Regions from separate parts of the Paenibacillus sp. IHB B 3415 genome, predicted to be linked through region 1. Evidence: riboswitches for the same ligand, from Rfam matches in the RefSeq annotation. Region 1 holds a riboswitch; the other holds the start of a gene.
What was found. Region 1 has a riboswitch for cyclic di-AMP ahead of QW71_RS13915 (APC family permease). Riboswitches for the same ligand answer to the same signal wherever they lie in the genome.
Positions count from the first base shown of each region.

Region 1 (8,300 bases):
CGGTTCCTTCTTGTTCATTGTGACGATTGTGCTTGGCCTGCTCTATAGGGACCGGCAGCATGTGCTCCGCTTTGCAGCGTTTAATGAGCAGCGTTATATGGCCTTGTTCGAGCATAGCCCGGATATGGTGCTGTGTATTGATCCGGCCCTTAAGAAGATCATCAGTGCCAATCCTGCCCTGCGGCATACCACCGGATATGGAAGAGAAGAACTGGGGGAATTCAAGAACATCCTGTACAGTGCCAGGGATGAAGCCGCGGTCAAGGAAGCTGTGCGCAATGCCTCCCAAGGAAAGTCCTCCAAGCTGGAGCTGAAGGTTATCACCAAAGACGGCCAGCAGATGATCTGCAGCGTAACGGTGTTTCCATTGCTTCATAATAAGGAACAGCTGGTCTATATCGTTGCCGAGGATGTCACTGCCCTGATGCAATACCAGCATGAACTGATTCAGGCCCGGGATGCGGCAGAGAGTGCTGCCAGGATGAAAAGCGAGTTTCTGGCGACGATGAGCCATGAAATCCGTACACCGCTGAACGGAATTATCGGCATCAATCAGCTGCTGGCCGAAGAGATCAGCAAGCCCGAGCATCTGGAGCTGCTGAAGCTGCAGAGTACCAGCAGCCAGGCATTGCTCCATGTAATGAGTGATGTTCTCGATATCTCCCGCCTGGAAGCAGATGGTCTCGTGTTGAACCAGGAGCCGTTTCAACTGACTGTGCTGCTGCAGGAGTGTATGGATCTGTTCGAAGTGATCACCAGAGACAAGCAATTGTCATTTGTGCTGTCGGTAGAAGAGGGGCTTCCCGGCAAGTTCGTGGGAGACATTGCGCGGATCCGTCAGATCCTGGTTAATTTAATCGGCAATGCTGTGAAATTCACTCCTTCGGGAGCGGTTACAGTTACTGTTGAATCCTGCGGTCTGAAGGGAGCGTCTCAGACGCTGCAATTCAAAGTGCATGATACAGGCATTGGCATTCCGCCGGATAAGCTGCAGCTACTGTTCCAATCCTTTTCCCAGGTGGATGCTTCCCACACGCGTAAATACCCCGGTACCGGTCTGGGATTGGCCATTTGCAAGAAGCTGGTGGAGCTTATGCAGGGAGAAATATGGGCGGAACCGGCGCCGGGCGGCGGGACCCAGTTCTTTTTCAGAATTGTACTACAGTCACAGGATTCATCGCCGGAGCTGATTTACAACCAAGAAAATGAAGACAGCGGAGTGCCTGCGGCAACCAAAGCTGTATAATGTAGGGTTTGCCAAGGAGAGAACTTTAATTATATAATTTTAAAGTAACTTATCTTTTATCACGACAGTCCTATGGACAGAAAGGAACTCTCTTTGAGCAAACCGAAAAAGAACAATGTCGCGCTTCCCCAGATGAGCAAGCAGGAGAAACGCCGGGCAGAGCAGGAGCAGCAGAAGCAGAAAACGAGAATTCTGATCGTGAGTACAGTGGCTTTAGTCGTTATTATTTTTGTAGGATTATTCATGCTGGCCTCGAAGGACGGCTCAACCACAGGATCTGCTGCGGCTCCCGTTGACTTCAATTACAGTGAAATGGCACGGCTGGGCAAAGAAGATGCTCCAGTCAAAATCGTTGAATTCGGCGATTACAAATGTCCGGCTTGCGCCCAGTTCACCGGGGTCATTAAACCGCAAATCGTTCAGGAGTATGTCAATCAGGATAAAGCAGCCTTTTACTTCGTCAACCTGGCCTTTATTGGTACGGATTCGAGAACAGCCTCACTTGCGGCACTCTCCGTATACCATCAGAATCAGGAGGCTTTCTGGAAATTCTTCGATGCTATCTATGCTAACCAGGGTGAAGAAAAGGTGGAGTGGGCAACACCGGACTTCCTGGTAAGTCTGGCACAGCAATTAGAACTGCCCATTGACTTCGACCTGCTGCGTAAGGATATTGAAGACAAGACCTACGAAAGCGAACTGGAGAGAGATATCCAGCTTGGCACAGACACCGGCATAACCAACACGCCATCACTGTTTGTCAATGGAGTCAAGGTGAATGAACCTTTTAATATGGAGGAAATCGATGCTCAAATCCAGGTAGCTGCGGAAGCTGTGGCTGCACAATGAATAAATTCTCTGCATTCTGCCGCCGGAATTGTCTCTACTTGGCCTGGTTCGTCTCGGTTGTTGCTGTAGCAGGCAGTCTGTATCTCAGTGAAGTGCTGAAATATGAGCCCTGCAAGCTATGCTGGTTTCAGCGGATATTTATGTACCCGCAGCTGATTTTGCTCGGAATCGCCACTTACCGGGGGGATAAGCGCATTATCCCTTATGTCCTTCCCTTAAGTTTGATAGGCGGAAGCATTTCGATCTATCATTATGCGGAGCAGAAAATTCCGGCACTCAGCAAGGTGCTTCCATGTACAATCGGTGTGCCGTGCAACACGGATTATCTGAATTATTTCGGATTCATTACCATCCCGCTGCTGGCACTCATTGCGTTCGCATTAATAACAATTCTGCTATGGACAGGGCGTAAAGAGGATGCAGGTGAGTAAGAAGCCGTCAGGCAGAGTGAAGAGTATATATTCCCTTAAATTGAGTGTAAATTATTAAGCAGAAATGCTGTAAAATCACGCGATAAAGGGATAATGAAAGAGAATGAAAGATCAAGACATACCGGATCGTGGATTTGGTTGTTTTGGTTGTTTTTCATTCTTTTTTCATTTGTTTCAACGCTTTACGGAAGAGGCATTGTAGATTAATATTAGTCCTTGTGAGAAGTTGAATATGCGCTGAATTTTCCGGAAGGAAAAACGGGGGAACCAAACTTGGCCGAGTGCCAACGGGGTGAATCGGAAGCGGGTCAGCAGACTCGAAAACCGTAGGGCTACCACAGCCCGAATCCGCCAGCTAACCTCGTAAGCAATAGTGGGATAATGACCATGCACTCAAGGCATGCGGATCATTTCCGTATGCTTATTTTTGTGCCTGCATTTATGAAATCCACTTATGAAAACAGCGCGCGGTACTGCCGTTTCAACTTAACAAAGAGAGGAACTGTTACTACAATGGTAAGCAAGGTAAAACGACTATTGATCGGGCGTCCGATGAAGTCGAACGAACTCGATCATGAAAAGTTATCCAAGGTGAAAGCACTGGCTGTCCTGTCTTCTGATGCGCTCTCGTCTGTAGCCTACGGAACAGAACAAATCTTAATCGTACTTGTGGCCGCAGGTTTCACAGCTATCTGGTACTCATTGCCAATTGCATTAGCCGTATTGGGCCTGCTGGCCATCTTAATCCTGTCTTATCGGCAGACCATTTTTGCTTATCCGCAGGGCGGGGGCGCCTATATCGTCGCCAAAACCAATCTCGGGGTTCATACCGGCCTGCTTGCCGGCGGCTCTTTGCTGGTCGATTATATTCTAACGGTAGCGGTAAGCGCCTCGGCGGGAACGGACGCGATCACATCAGCGTTCCCGGGTCTTCATAATCATAGTGTACTTATAGCGGTTACTGTCATTCTGCTCTTAACGATTGTAAATCTGCGGGGTGTTACTGAATCAGCTTCATTCATAGCCATTCCGGTATATCTGTTCGTCGTCTCCATCTTTGTGCTGATTATCGCGGGAGTCTTCAAGTATGCAACCGGCGGTGCTCATGCCCAGGTTCCTGAGATCGGCTCGGCGGTATCGAACGTCAGTATGTTCCTTCTGCTCAAGGCCTTCAGCTCCGGCTGTTCGGCACTGACCGGGGTAGAAGCGGTCTCCAATGCGATCCCTAACTTCAAAGCACCGGCTGAGAAAAATGCGGCTAAAACGCTGATGCTGATGGGTCTGATTCTCGGGGCTATGTTCACGGGGATTACGCTTTTGGCATATTGGTACGGTATCATGCCGGACGAGAAAGCAACGGTTGTGTCACAGATTACCGAGTCTACCTTTGGCCGCGGCGGTTTGTACTTCTTCATCCAAGGAATCACCGCAGTAATCTTGTTCCTGGCGGCGAATACAGCGTATTCGGCCTTCCCGCTGCTGGCGTTCATGTTCGCCAAAGACAAATATTTACCCCATGCCTTCATGGTGCGCGGAGACCGGCTGGGATTCTCCAACGGCATTATTTTCCTCGGCATAATGTCGGCTGTGCTGGTAGCCGCTTTTCACGGAAATACCGAAGGGTTGATTCCATTATACGCCGTTGGGGTATTCATTCCGTTTACCCTTTCACAGCTTGGCATGATGGTCCAGTGGTACAGAACCAAGCCTAAGGGCTGGCAGAGCAAATTCGCTGTGAATACAGTAGGCATGCTCACAACCTTAACCATTACGCTCATCTTCATTATTACTAAATTCTCGAGTGTATGGATGGCCTTCATCTTCCTGCCGCTTGTAATCATCGTGTTCCACCGGATTCACCGTCATTATATGAATATTGCCGATCAGCTGCGCATTTGTCCGGCTACGGATAAACCTTGCATTAAAGGAAGCACGGTGGTTGTACCTGTTGCCGGTGTCACCCGCGCGGTACTGCATTCGATCAGCTATGCGAAGTCATTGACTGAGAATGTGGTGGCTGTATATGTTGGATTCGATGAAGAAGAGATTCACAAAATGGAACAGAAGTGGGAAGAGTGGAACCCTGGGGTGCGCCTGATTGTACTCCGCTCGCGTTACCGTAGCATCATCCGCCCGCTGGTGAAATTCATCGATACGGTGGAGTGGAAAACCGCTTCAACAGATCATATTACTGTACTCATTCCGCAATTTGTTACGAAGCATTGGTGGCAGGCGATTCTGCATAATCAGACCAGCTTGTTCATCCGCTCTTATCTGATGAATCAGAAGGATATCGTTATAGCAACTGTGCCGTATCATTTGCACAAATAGACATACCCTTTATATGTAAAACGGTTGTTTCCGCAGCTTGCGGGAATAGCCGTTTTTTGTTATGCGTAGTGTGAGTTTACATGGATTCAGATAATTTAGTTGACAGAGAGAATGAGAATCAATATCATCAGTTTATGTGAGGCGAAGGCCACAATCACCTTTGACCAATAATGAATGTATATACAGGAGGGGTATTTAATGTTTTCGTTCAACCTGCAAAGATCAACGAGCATGAAGCTGGCTATGGCCGGACTTATGACCACAACGTTGTTACTATCCGCGTGCGGAAATAACAATGCAGCCAATAACGGAGCTGCCGCAACTACGGCACCTGCAGAAGCTACAACTGCACCGGCAGAAACAACAGCTCCAGCGGTAGAGCAAACAGTAACGGATGCCATGGGACATAAAGTTACTATCCCAGCGAACCCGCAGCGTGTGCTTGCTTCTTATCTGGAAGATTACCTGGTCGCACTCGGTGTGACTCCGGTTGCCCAATGGTCCGTGACAAACGGCACTCAGGATTACCTCGCAGCTGAGCTTAAAGATATTCCAACCATAAGCTATGACCTTCCACTCGAAGCCGTAACTAGTTTCGCACCGGACTTCACCATTGTACAATCGGAAGGCACTGTCCAGAACGGTCTGTATGACCAGTTGAACAAAATCGCACCTACGTATGTACTCGGCGATGAGATCAGCAAAGACTGGCGCAAATCGCTGCTCAAGATCGGTGAGCTGCTGAACAAAACGCCTGAAGCTGAAGCAGCCATTGATGCCTATGATCAAAAAGCGGCGGATGCCAAAACAAAAATCTCCGCTGCGATCGGCGATGAGTCCGTTGCCATTCTCTGGCTGGTATCCAAAAACTTCTATATAGTAGATGAAACCCGCAGCAGCGGGGCAGTCCTGTATGGTGATCTTGGCCTGAAGCTTCCGAATCTGGTTACCGAAATTCCTGCTGAGTCCAGAGCAACGTGGAATCCCATTTCACTTGAGAAATTGTCTGAGCTGACTGCAGATCATATCATCCTTGTGAACAGTGATGGAGCGGATGCTGCTGAAGTTACGGATGGCGCGATCTGGAAGGGGATTCCGGCTGTTAAGGCGGGGAATGTTCATGAGTTTGGCAGATCAACCAGCTGGCTGTACAGCGGTCCTATAGCTAACTCCAAAACAATTGATGATGCTCTGAGCAGTCTTGTAAAATAAGCAGCGTTCAAAATGCCGGTAATCAGCCTTTGCCGGTAGAGAGTGTGCAGGTCCTTGTATCCCCGGATACGATGATCTGCACCTTTTTTAAAATGGAGCGATAGATGAGGGCGTCCAACATAGATTACGCGTTATCTGCTTGTACAATATTCATATATTTGCGATAATGAGAATGATAATCAATTAGAAGCAAGTAATAATCCTGTTAAGGAGACGGCTTATGGTTTCATCCACACGTTCTAACTTCAATCCTTCTACGGCTGCAGGGGATAAACCCATCAAGTCGCGGCCGGTGGCTGCAGCTACGATACTGCTGCTCGGAATAGCCGCCATCGTCTTCGGGCTGATGTTGTCTGTATCGGTAGGAGCGGCAGATATCCGGCTGGCTACGGTATGGGAAGCTGTCTTCCGCTTCAATCCGGAGCTGGCGCAGCATCAGGTCATCCGGGAACTGCGAATCCCCCGCGCTTTGGCCGGAGCGCTGGTGGGTGCATGTTTTGCTGTTGCCGGCGCGATCATGCAGGGGATGACCCGGAATCCGCTGGCGGATTCGGGGCTGCTGGGACTCAACGCCGGAGCCGGTGTCGGCCTGGCATTGGCTTTCGCCTTTGCGCCTTCGCTATCTTTCATGTATATCATGATCTACTGCTTCATTGGAGCGGCTGTGGCATCGCTCTTAGTCTTCGGCATCGGATCGCTGTCCCATAGCGGGCTGACACCGCTACGCCTGACCTTAGCGGGTGCGGCGGTCAGTGCCATGCTGCTGGCGGTCAGCCAAGGCATCGCCATTCTGTATCACCTCTCCCAGGATATCGCTTTCTGGATGGCAGGCGGGATTGGCGGAGCGAACTGGACACAGCTCAAGATTATGTCCCCCTGGGTTGCAGGTGCGCTTATCGGGTCGCTGGTGCTCTCACGTTCCATCACGCTGTTAAGCCTGGGAAGGGATGTTGCCGCAGGACTGGGGCAGCGCACACGGCTGGTACAGACCGCAGGGATGATCATTGTGGTCATTCTTGCCGGAGCGGCGGTCTCGACGGTGGGGCCGATTGCTTTTGTCGGATTAATGATTCCGCATATTACCCGTTATCTGGTGGGGGTGGATTACCGCTGGATCATTCCTTGCTCTGCAGTACTCGGGAGCGTGCTGATCCTCTTTGCCGATATCGCTGCGAGAATGATTAATGCGCCTTATGAAACACCGATAGGTGCCCTGATTGCAGTAATCGGCGTACCGTTCTTCATCTATCTGGCCAGCAAGCGCAAGGGGGAGCTGTAATGAACAGGGCAATGTCTGTACCCTCAGCGAAATCGCGCCGCACCAGAGAAGCCGGTATTCTAACCCTGCTTGCTGCACTTATCGTCATTGTTTTTATTGTCAGTATGAATACCGGCTTCATGCGCTTATCACCACTTGATGTTCTACATACTCTGCTCGGCGAAGGAACGAAGCAGCAGAAGCTGATTCTGTTTGATTTCCGGCTGCCGCGTATAGTGATCTCACTGCTCATCGGGGCGGGTTTCGCAGTATCCGGATCTATTCTGCAAGGCTTGTCGCGCAATGCTCTCGCTGAACCCTCTACCTTAGGGATCAACGCCGGAGCGGGATTCGCAGTGCTGATCTTCATTTCATTTGTCCCGGCAACCACGGCGGGGCCCATCTTTGTTCTTCCGCTGCTGGCGCTGGCAGGTGCCGCGCTTACGGCCACGCTGATCTATTTTCTCTCCTACCGGAGAGCCGACGGACTCTCGCCGACACGGCTGATCCTGATCGGTATTGCCGTGGGTGCCGGCATTTACGCTTTTCAGCTGATCCTGTCGTTAAGACTGGACCCGCAGAATTATCAGTTCGTAGCCATCTGGCTGGCCGGCAAAATCTGGGGCGGAGACTGGCGCTTTGTGCTGGCACTGCTCCCCTGGATCCTGATCCTGCTGCCCTTCGCGTTCTACAAGGCCCGGGTGCTAAATGTACTGAATCTGGGGGATGAGACCTCCAAAGGACTTGGGCTGCCGCTGGAGCGGGAACGTCTGCTGCTCTTGGCTGCTGCTGTGGCTCTCGCAGGCGCCTGCGTCTCGGTCAGCGGAGGCATCGGCTTTGTCGGACTGATTGCACCGCATCTCGCCCGCAGACTTGTAGGCCCGCGTCATCAGATCATGCTGCCTGCAGCCGCTTTGATAGGCGCGCTGCTGCTGCTCACCGCAGACACCATCGGGCGCTGGATTCTGCAGCC
Region 1 covers NZ_JUEI01000026.1:36,475-44,774, reverse strand. The annotation lists gene QW71_RS13930 (ATP-binding protein) at 1-1,246, shown strand, start outside; gene QW71_RS13925 (DsbA family protein) at 1,340-2,095, shown strand; gene QW71_RS13920 (disulfide oxidoreductase) at 2,092-2,526, shown strand; cyclic di-AMP (ydaO/yuaA leader) riboswitch at 2,752-2,911, shown strand; gene QW71_RS13915 (APC family permease) at 3,040-4,857, shown strand; gene QW71_RS13910 (iron-hydroxamate ABC transporter substrate-binding protein) at 5,056-6,069, shown strand; gene QW71_RS13905 (iron ABC transporter permease) at 6,290-7,348, shown strand; gene QW71_RS13900 (FecCD family ABC transporter permease) at 7,360-8,300, shown strand, end outside.

Region 2 (8,300 bases), on a different contig from region 1:
ATCTTCACTGACCGATGACTTCGCTGCACCGTACCGCTCTGCGAAGGTCGAGAGCGGCAGCAGATCATGCGGCTTCTCAAGTAAAAATTGGGTCATATCAACCAATCGCTGGCTTCGTTTAAGTTTCTTCACGGAATGCTCCTCGCCAAAACCGAATATTATTATGAATAATATCATTTTTGTACGGATTTACACAAGCGAAAACGGTTATACCGTCCTTCCGAGGAAGGCTTGCGCTTCGCTCAAGAAGAAACGGCTTAGCTGCCAGGGCGGCGCTAACCGTTTCTGTGTGCCTTCTGGCTCAGCTCAGCGAACGCACGGCGTAGACTTCCTTGCAGAATCCGCGGAGTCCGTTATAGATCCTCGCCACCTTGGACTGCTTCGACACCAGGCCGAACACTGTCGGTCCGCTGCCGGACATCAGCACCCCGTCTGCCCCCAGCTTCATCATCGCTTCCTTGAGCTGCTGTACCTCCGGGTGCAGCTTCAGGGTCACATCCTCCAGCACATTGCCCAGGCCCGCGCAGACCGCCGCGAAATCGCCGGCCTCAATCGCCTGCTGCATCCGGAGTGCGGACGGATGGACCGCGATGTTATTCGCGCGTACGCGTCCGTACACCTCAGCCGTCGATACATTAATCGGCGGCTTGGCCAGGACGACCCAGCATTGCGGCGGACTCGCTATTTGCGTCAGCCGTTCTCCCCTGCCCGTAGCCAGGGCAGTGCCTCCTGTGACGCAGAACGGGACGTCCGAGCCTAGCTCGGCGCCCAGTTCCTGCAGCTCCTGCGCCGGGATCCCGAGGCGCCAGAGCCGATTCAGGCCGCGCAGCGTAGCCGCGGCGTCACTGCTGCCGCCGGCAAGGCCGGCAGCGACCGGAATTCTTTTGTCCAGATGAATATGTACACCGCTTCTCACGTTATAGCGGTCTTTAATCAGTCTTGCGGCCTGGAAGGCCAGATTCTTCTCGTCCAGCGGAATATACCCGGCCTGGCTAGAGATAATAATGGAATCACGCTTCAGCTCGGAGAGCTCCAGACGGTCGGCCAGATCGACCATAGTCATTATCATTTCCACTTCATGAAATCCGTCAGCGCGCTTATGCAGCACATCCAGCATCAAATTAATCTTGGCCGGCGCTTTCTCATACATTTTCAAGGCGTTCACCCACCCTCAGCTTTTCCCGTAAAAACAACTTAACATATTATATGAGAAACTGGCAGTGAAGTCCATTAACAAAAGTTGAGCAAGCTTCTACGGACCCCTGTATTTGGAAAAAGGTACCGCCAGCAGGCGATACCCAGGTTACAACTGCAGACCCCAGCTTACGGCGTTACGATTTCCGTGCAGCCTGTTCAGCAAGCTGAATGGCTCTCTTGACCATGTTTCCGGCATCAACTGCCCGTATTCCGCCCCAGCCTTCCTGCTCTACCGTTTCATAAAATCCAAGCTCCTTGGCCAGCTCTGTCTTCAATTCCTCCGACATCATGCCCCGTCTTCTGCGGCTCATTACGGATTCCTCCCTTTATGCTATTGGATGATGAGCTACTGCTTATGTAGTATGCGGCCAAGGGGCACAGGTCATGCAGCGGAAAAACAAAAAACAGCCCCCCTGCAGGGAGACTGTCCGTGACGCTAAGCTTTAATATACATAATCCGCATCTGCCCATCGTCTTCGGTAACTGTGATTTCCACAGATTCAGTAAGTATATCGGCATAGCTATAGGAGACTCGCTTAAAGGTTTGCTGCTCCTGATCCAGTTTGACAATAAATACAGAAGGGTACGTTTCTTCCAGGACACCGGTACGTTCAACGGTTTTGCGACGACCACCGTTAGCCCGCAACGTGATCTTATGACCGACGTGAGCTTCGAGACTGCGTTTGATTTCCAACAGCGCGTTATTAGCCATTGCCTGACGACCACCTCTTTCCTTGTCCATTATACAACTTTTCACAATCATTGTCAAATCAAATAAATAATTATAGATGATGCTAAAAAAGTTGTCAACGGAATTTTTTTAGCATCACGAAGTCCCGGCTTAAGCTCCTTGTTAGCGGTAATGCTGAACGCAAATCTGCCCACGAAAAAAGGAAGGATAAGCCGGATCGCTTATCCTTCCTTCTCTATATCTGCCGCTACATCACCGAAGGCGCCACCTTCAGGGTAGCAAGATTTTGCAGCCGGGGCATCCCGATACGGAAGCTCCCGCGGGTCTCAATTCCGCCCATTCCCTGGTTGCCGCTAATGGTATGGTTCAATACATCGCTCAAATTGACCGTATCGCGGATCGAAGTGAACGAAGCCTTGGCCGCAATATAGACGGGGTCCAGGGCATGAATGAGTATTCTTCCCGGTGAGCTGGCGAAATTCGCCCCTGTGCCCAGCAGCGCCTCGAAATGCGATTGGCAGGCCCCTGCAACAATCGTCAGGGCATCGAAATTCCGCTCATAATCCCGGGCCACCTGGATGGCCGCAACAAAATTCTGTGAATTTTTGTAGCTGCTCAAGCTGTAGAGATCATAAGCCTGCTGTTGCTTAAGTACTCCGTCATGACCGGTAATCACCACAATATCCGGTCGCACACGGGGCAGCAGCCGGTATAAGGTCTCCGCCATTTTGGACTCATGAATATGATGCCCTTCGGCGGGTATGCGCAACTGCTCATACAGACTCAGGCTTTTCTTCAGGTAAAGCGCGTCGCCATCCAAATGCAGCACCTTACCCGGCACTTCAAAGTAAGCAGCTTCCTTGGGAGATTGGGTCCAGGTTCCGGATACACTCTCTCCGCTGCGCTGGCTCTGCTCCTGGCGGTCTTTGCGCAGCCAGCTCAGGGATTCTATGGCTTTGATCTGCGCCTGCTGCCCCCGCTCCGTAATCCGGGTAGGAGGCACCTGCACCAGATCATCCAGCGGAGAATCCGCCAGCAACCGGAATTCCGTCCCCTTGATGACGGCTCTATTCTGCACTATATTCTCTACCCGGAAAGTCACATCGCCGCCATAAGATTTACGTATGACCAAGTCTCCTAAATTCATTACAACACCACCTCTACCCCATGTTATGGGCAAAGGTCCCGGTTGGTTCATCACCCGGAGTGTTTTCTGCTGATTATGCGATTCCTGCGGCCAGCAGGACAGCGCTTAGCCGCGCATATTCCTCCAGGCTAAGTGTCTCTCCGCGGCGGGACGGCTCTATCCCTGCTTCAGCCAGCAGTACCTCCAGACGCTCACGCCCCTCTTCAGCGAAGTAGCGGGCCTTCAGGTTATTGGCGATCGTCTTGCGCCGCTGGGTGAAGGATGCCTGAACAACATCGAAGAAATGCTTCTCGTCGGCAACTTCAACCGGAGGGCGCTCTCTGACCTTCAGACGGATAACGGCTGACTCTACATTCGGCTGCGGAATGAACACCGTCCGGGGTACCATGCAGACCAGTTCAGGCTCGCTGTAATACTGGACGGCAATACTAAGGCTTCCGTACTCTTTGCCCCCAGGAGAAGCAGCCATACGTTCGGCAACTTCCTTCTGGATCATAACGACAATGTTATCAAGCGGCAGCTTCTCTTCCAGCAGCTTCATGAGAATAGGGGTCGTCACATAATACGGGAGGTTGGCCACTACACTGATCCGGTCCACACCGGCGAAATCCTCGGCAAACAGCTCCTGCATATTGACCTTCAGTACATCATCATTGCGGATCTTTACATGGGGATAGGGTGACAGGACATCCCTGAGGATCGGAATCAGTCTGCGGTCAATCTCCACCGCTGTGACTGCTCCTGCTGTCATCGCCAGCCTTTCTGTCAGGGCTCCGATACCCGGGCCAATCTCCAGTGCGCCTGCGGCAGTATCCAGACCTGCAGCATCGACAATTTTGTCCAGAATATTCTGGTCGATCAAGAAGTTCTGGCCCAGGCTTTTTTTGAACGAAAACCCGTACCGCTGTATTATTGCTTTGGTTCTAGTTGGGGATGAGATATTCAGAGTGTCGCTCATGAAGTAATGCCTCCCTGATCAATTTGGGCGAGCGCGCGCGCGAACTCTTCGCGTGTAATACCGAACATCGCCAGACGCTTGTACAGCTGCTTGCCGTTGCAATAACCGATACCGAGCAGATTGCCAAGCTGCATTCTTCGCTCTGCTGCCTGTGCGTGTACCATCATGCCTGCGGCCATAAGATCATCCAGCCCAATTACAGCCGGTGCCCCTTCAAAAGAAGTGTGAACATGCTCCAGCGCATGGCGGATGGCCTCAGGCGAAGCATTCTCCACACCTATATCCCCTTTGCGGGTTGCGTCCTTCTCCGGAATGAATGCATGCTTGCATCCGGGCACCTTGGAGGAGACAATTTTACGAATCCGCTCTCCGGCATGATCGGGATCCGTGAGGATGATAACCCCTCTGCGTTCCATGGCTAATGTAATCTTCGCAATGACCTTGCGGTCCACTGCGGAACCGCCTGTTTCAATCGTATCCGCTTCTACGGCCCGCTTGACGGCCACGGTATCGCTTTTACCTTCGACGACAATTAATTCTTTAATCATAAATAATTTACTCCCTTACTCTAAAACGCAAAAAGAAGAGGATTCGCTCCCCTTCTTTTTGGCTAAAGAATGTATAAGTGATGAGCGGCAGCTCTCTAAATTCCGTAAGTGCTACCCCCACTATATCTTATAAACCGCTAATTTGCAAAAGACTTGCCGCTTAGTTAAGCTCCGGCTTCACAGGTCCAATCACATAGATGGTCCGCGACTTCCGGCCGAAATTACGGGCATGGCTCAGTGAATCGTAGTAAACATCCACCTTGTTGCCTTTAATGGCACCGCCGGTATCCTCTGCTCGGCGAAACCCTAATCCCTCAATGTACACCCACCAGCCAATTGGTATTACATTCGGATCCACTGCAATAGTGCGGCCTTCCGTTACGCGTGTGCCGGAGGCGGTACGTGTTCCAATTCCCGGTTCTTCCGAGGAATAAGCCGTCATGGATACGTTTTTGATCATTTTTTTGTATTCAAAATCTACGCCTGCCTTGCTCGTGACGTTGTTGCTCTTCGCGCTGACTTTGGATGATTTGGAGGTTGTTGTGGCTTTGGATGTAGTTGCAGCAGCTACAACAGGCTTCGGAACCGCTTTGGTACCGACAGCAATAACCTTATCTTTGGTTACCGTCTGAACTTCCTTGCCGACCATATTCATGGAGACTAGCTCCCCATCCTGATATATCTTCTCGATATGCTGGATGATCGCGCCCGGCTTGCCTGCCTGTGCAACTCTTACGTCTCCCTTATACAGAGAGGGGTCTGCGGTTTTGATGACCTTAAAAGGCAAGTTTACTGTCCGCTGTACGGTCTGCTTGGTAATACGGACAATCTTGACTTCCATGTCGGGTGTGACTGCGGTATCAAGCGAAGGGAAAATCTTATCATTGCCCTCCAGGCTGTAACCCAGCTTGGTAATGGCATCTCCGAGCGAATCCTCGGTGGTGTATATGGTCTTGGTTGCACCGTCTGCAGTAAGCATAAGCTTCTGCGCACGGGTGATTACGACACGGTCGCCGTCTTGTATTTCATCACTAAGGCCAATAGATAGCTCATCATACGGCTGCAGCGAAATTTGTTCCTTTGCCAGCACATCACTGAGCAGCGCTTCCCGCGTCTCCAGTGTCTGCACCTGTCCGTCTATAACTAAAATAATTTCTTTATTGCTCTGACCGTGTACGTACAGCAGAATTAACAGTGCGATAACAATCGATATCACACCTGCAAGTGAAAGTACGCGAGGATTCACTTGCTTCAACCGTAATGCGAAAGACCTGCTGGATGATTGCGAATCATGGGATACCTCTGGTTGGAATACGCCCACTCTCTCCATCCTCCTTACATAGCCCCGTCGTCCAAGTTATATCAAGGTGACTGCATCATTTCTGACGAAACTAGGTTTGAGATTGCAACAGGATACGCCCGCATTGCTCCAGCGTTTCCTGCTCATGGATCGCCTGCTCGGCATAGCTACTCCGGATATCTGTTATATAACAGTATGCCGGGAACATCCGCATTATTCAAAACAAAAAAAGCCCAAAAAAGAGTTCACAGAGGACTCTTTCGTGGCTTCTCCGGTGTCGAATACGCGGGAATGTTTATGCACGAGGTTTCCTCTCTTACTTGCGCTTACGGGGTTAGCTGTCGGGTTCGGGCATAAGAGAGACGCCCTATCTCAGGTCACCCGCTCACGGCGGTTGCCCTCAAATTCACCCCAAAGACCACGTGAAGAAATCAAATAAAGTCTGCGGCAATTCTGTGTTGTACTCTATGTACGGGCATGCGGCAGGGCATTTATTGGTTCCCCCGTTCTCCATACGGAGACTCAGCGAGACGATCCATGAAATAGTGACTGTCACAGTAACAACAGCTCACTGCACTGAAAAGATGATATCCTGTTTTGATGCATGTTGTAAAGGACGATTCAACCACGTTTACGTAAAAAAATGATTAAAATATTGTAATATTCAGCCGTTTTTAGACTATAAAAGTTTAATATATCGGCTATACTTCATTTTTCACCGCTTTTTCTCCCGTTTTCAGACAATTCCAAATCGTTCCAGTGCGTTCGCATACGTAATTTCAGCCAATTCCTGTAAATCAATCCCTTTTATTGCCGCCGCTGCCTCCGCTACCAGTCTTACGTGTGCGGTCTCATTTCGCTTGCCGCGGAAGGGGTGCGGAGTCAAATATGGGGAGTCCGTTTCGATCAGCAGCCGGTCCAGCGGAGTCTGGGCGAGCACCTCTTTGGGCACCCTGGCATTCTTAAACGTAATCGGTCCCCCGAAGGACAAATGGAAGCCGAGATCCAGACACATTTTAGCGCTTTCCCAGCTGCCGGAGAACGAATGCATCACCCCTCCAACCTCACCCGCTTTTTCCTCCCGCAGAATCCGGATTACATCCTCGTGGGCATCGCGGTTATGGATACAGATGGGCATCTTCAGTTCACGTGCCAGGCCGATTTGCTTGCGGAATACCTCATGCTGTACATCCTTAGGAGAAGTGTCCCAATAATAGTCAAGTCCGATCTCGCCGATGGCCACTACCTTGGGATGGCTGCAAAGCGAGGCGATCCATTCGAGGTCGCCCTCCTTCATACTGAATGCATCCTGGGGATGCCAGCCCACCGCTGCATAAATATAATCATATTTCTCTGCAAGCTCCATCGTTGTCGGAATCGTCTCCCGGTTGAAGCCGATATTGATCATTTTACTGACTCCGGACTCCAGCGCCCGGGCGATTACCTCCTCGCGGTCCTCGTCGAATTGCGGAGCATCCAAATGGGTATGTGTGTCGAATAACTGCATTATATTTCATCCTTTCCGCCTTGATTTCTATGATGAATTACAAGTATTTTAGGTTATTTTGCAAAAATATCTGCGATGGAGGGCGGCAGCTGTGGAAGGGCTTTCTGCAGCCTGTCCTGCGGGAAATAGAGATGATATCTGCCTCGGTGAATCCCGCTGATTGAGCGTACAATATCCGATACCTCTGAGATCTCCCGCAGCTTATCATGGCGGTCCAGAAGCAGAATCTGTTTGCTGTCAAAAGCATCCCCCGGACGGAATACATCATAAGGAAGATCTGTCGGAAAATCGATTTCCAGATCATAATCAGCACGCAGTCCGGCACCGGCAAAGCTGCGGCGGATTTCGTCAATTGTCTCTGTATCCAGATGCTCCATCTCCACATATTTATACAGTTTACGATGAATAAATCGGCTGCACAAGTCGCTTAAAATTTCATCTTTCTCCAGCGTCCACTGCATGAAGGCTGTCTGCATCAAAGCCTCGTCCAGCAGCAGGTACTGCTCCACCGTTACATCCCCGCGGAACAAATCACTGAGCGGCTCAATCATGAACCGGAAACCATAATCCCCCTGCACCAGCTCCTTGGCTCTGCGGAGAATCTGGCGCAGAATAATTTCCGAGCTGCGTGTTACCGGATGGAAATAGACCTGCCAGTACATCTGATAACGTGACATCAGGTAATCCTCAATCGCATGCATGCCGGATTCTTTAACAACTACCCGGCCGTCATAGGGGCGCAGCATCCGCAGAATCCGGTCAATGTCAATGGTTCCGTAATTCACTCCTGTATAGTAGGCATCACGCAAAAGATAATCCATCCGGTCCGCATCCAGCGGCCCCGACACCAAATTGACAACAATTTCATGCTCATACGTTTTGGAGATCACAGAGGCTACTTTATTAGGGAAATCCTCAGCTACATCACGCAGAATAGCGGTGATTTCCGTAT
Region 2 covers NZ_JUEI01000063.1:11,207-19,506, reverse strand. The annotation lists gene purR (pur operon repressor) at 1-132, opposite strand, end outside; gene ispE (4-(cytidine 5'-diphospho)-2-C-methyl-D-erythritol kinase) at 302-1,156, opposite strand; gene QW71_RS25465 (small, acid-soluble spore protein, alpha/beta type) at 1,332-1,508, opposite strand; gene veg (biofilm formation stimulator Veg) at 1,634-1,909, opposite strand; gene yabG (sporulation peptidase YabG) at 2,136-3,035, opposite strand; gene rsmA (16S rRNA (adenine(1518)-N(6)/adenine(1519)-N(6))-dimethyltransferase RsmA) at 3,109-3,993, opposite strand; gene rnmV (ribonuclease M5) at 3,990-4,541, opposite strand; gene QW71_RS25440 (3D domain-containing protein) at 4,702-5,862, opposite strand; cyclic di-AMP (ydaO/yuaA leader) riboswitch at 6,150-6,379, opposite strand; gene QW71_RS25435 (TatD family hydrolase) at 6,578-7,348, opposite strand; gene QW71_RS25430 (HD domain-containing protein) at 7,402-8,300, opposite strand, start outside.
Region 2: linked by a shared signal. The riboswitch ahead of QW71_RS25440 (3D domain-containing protein) and the one ahead of QW71_RS13915 (APC family permease) in region 1 are both predicted to bind cyclic di-AMP.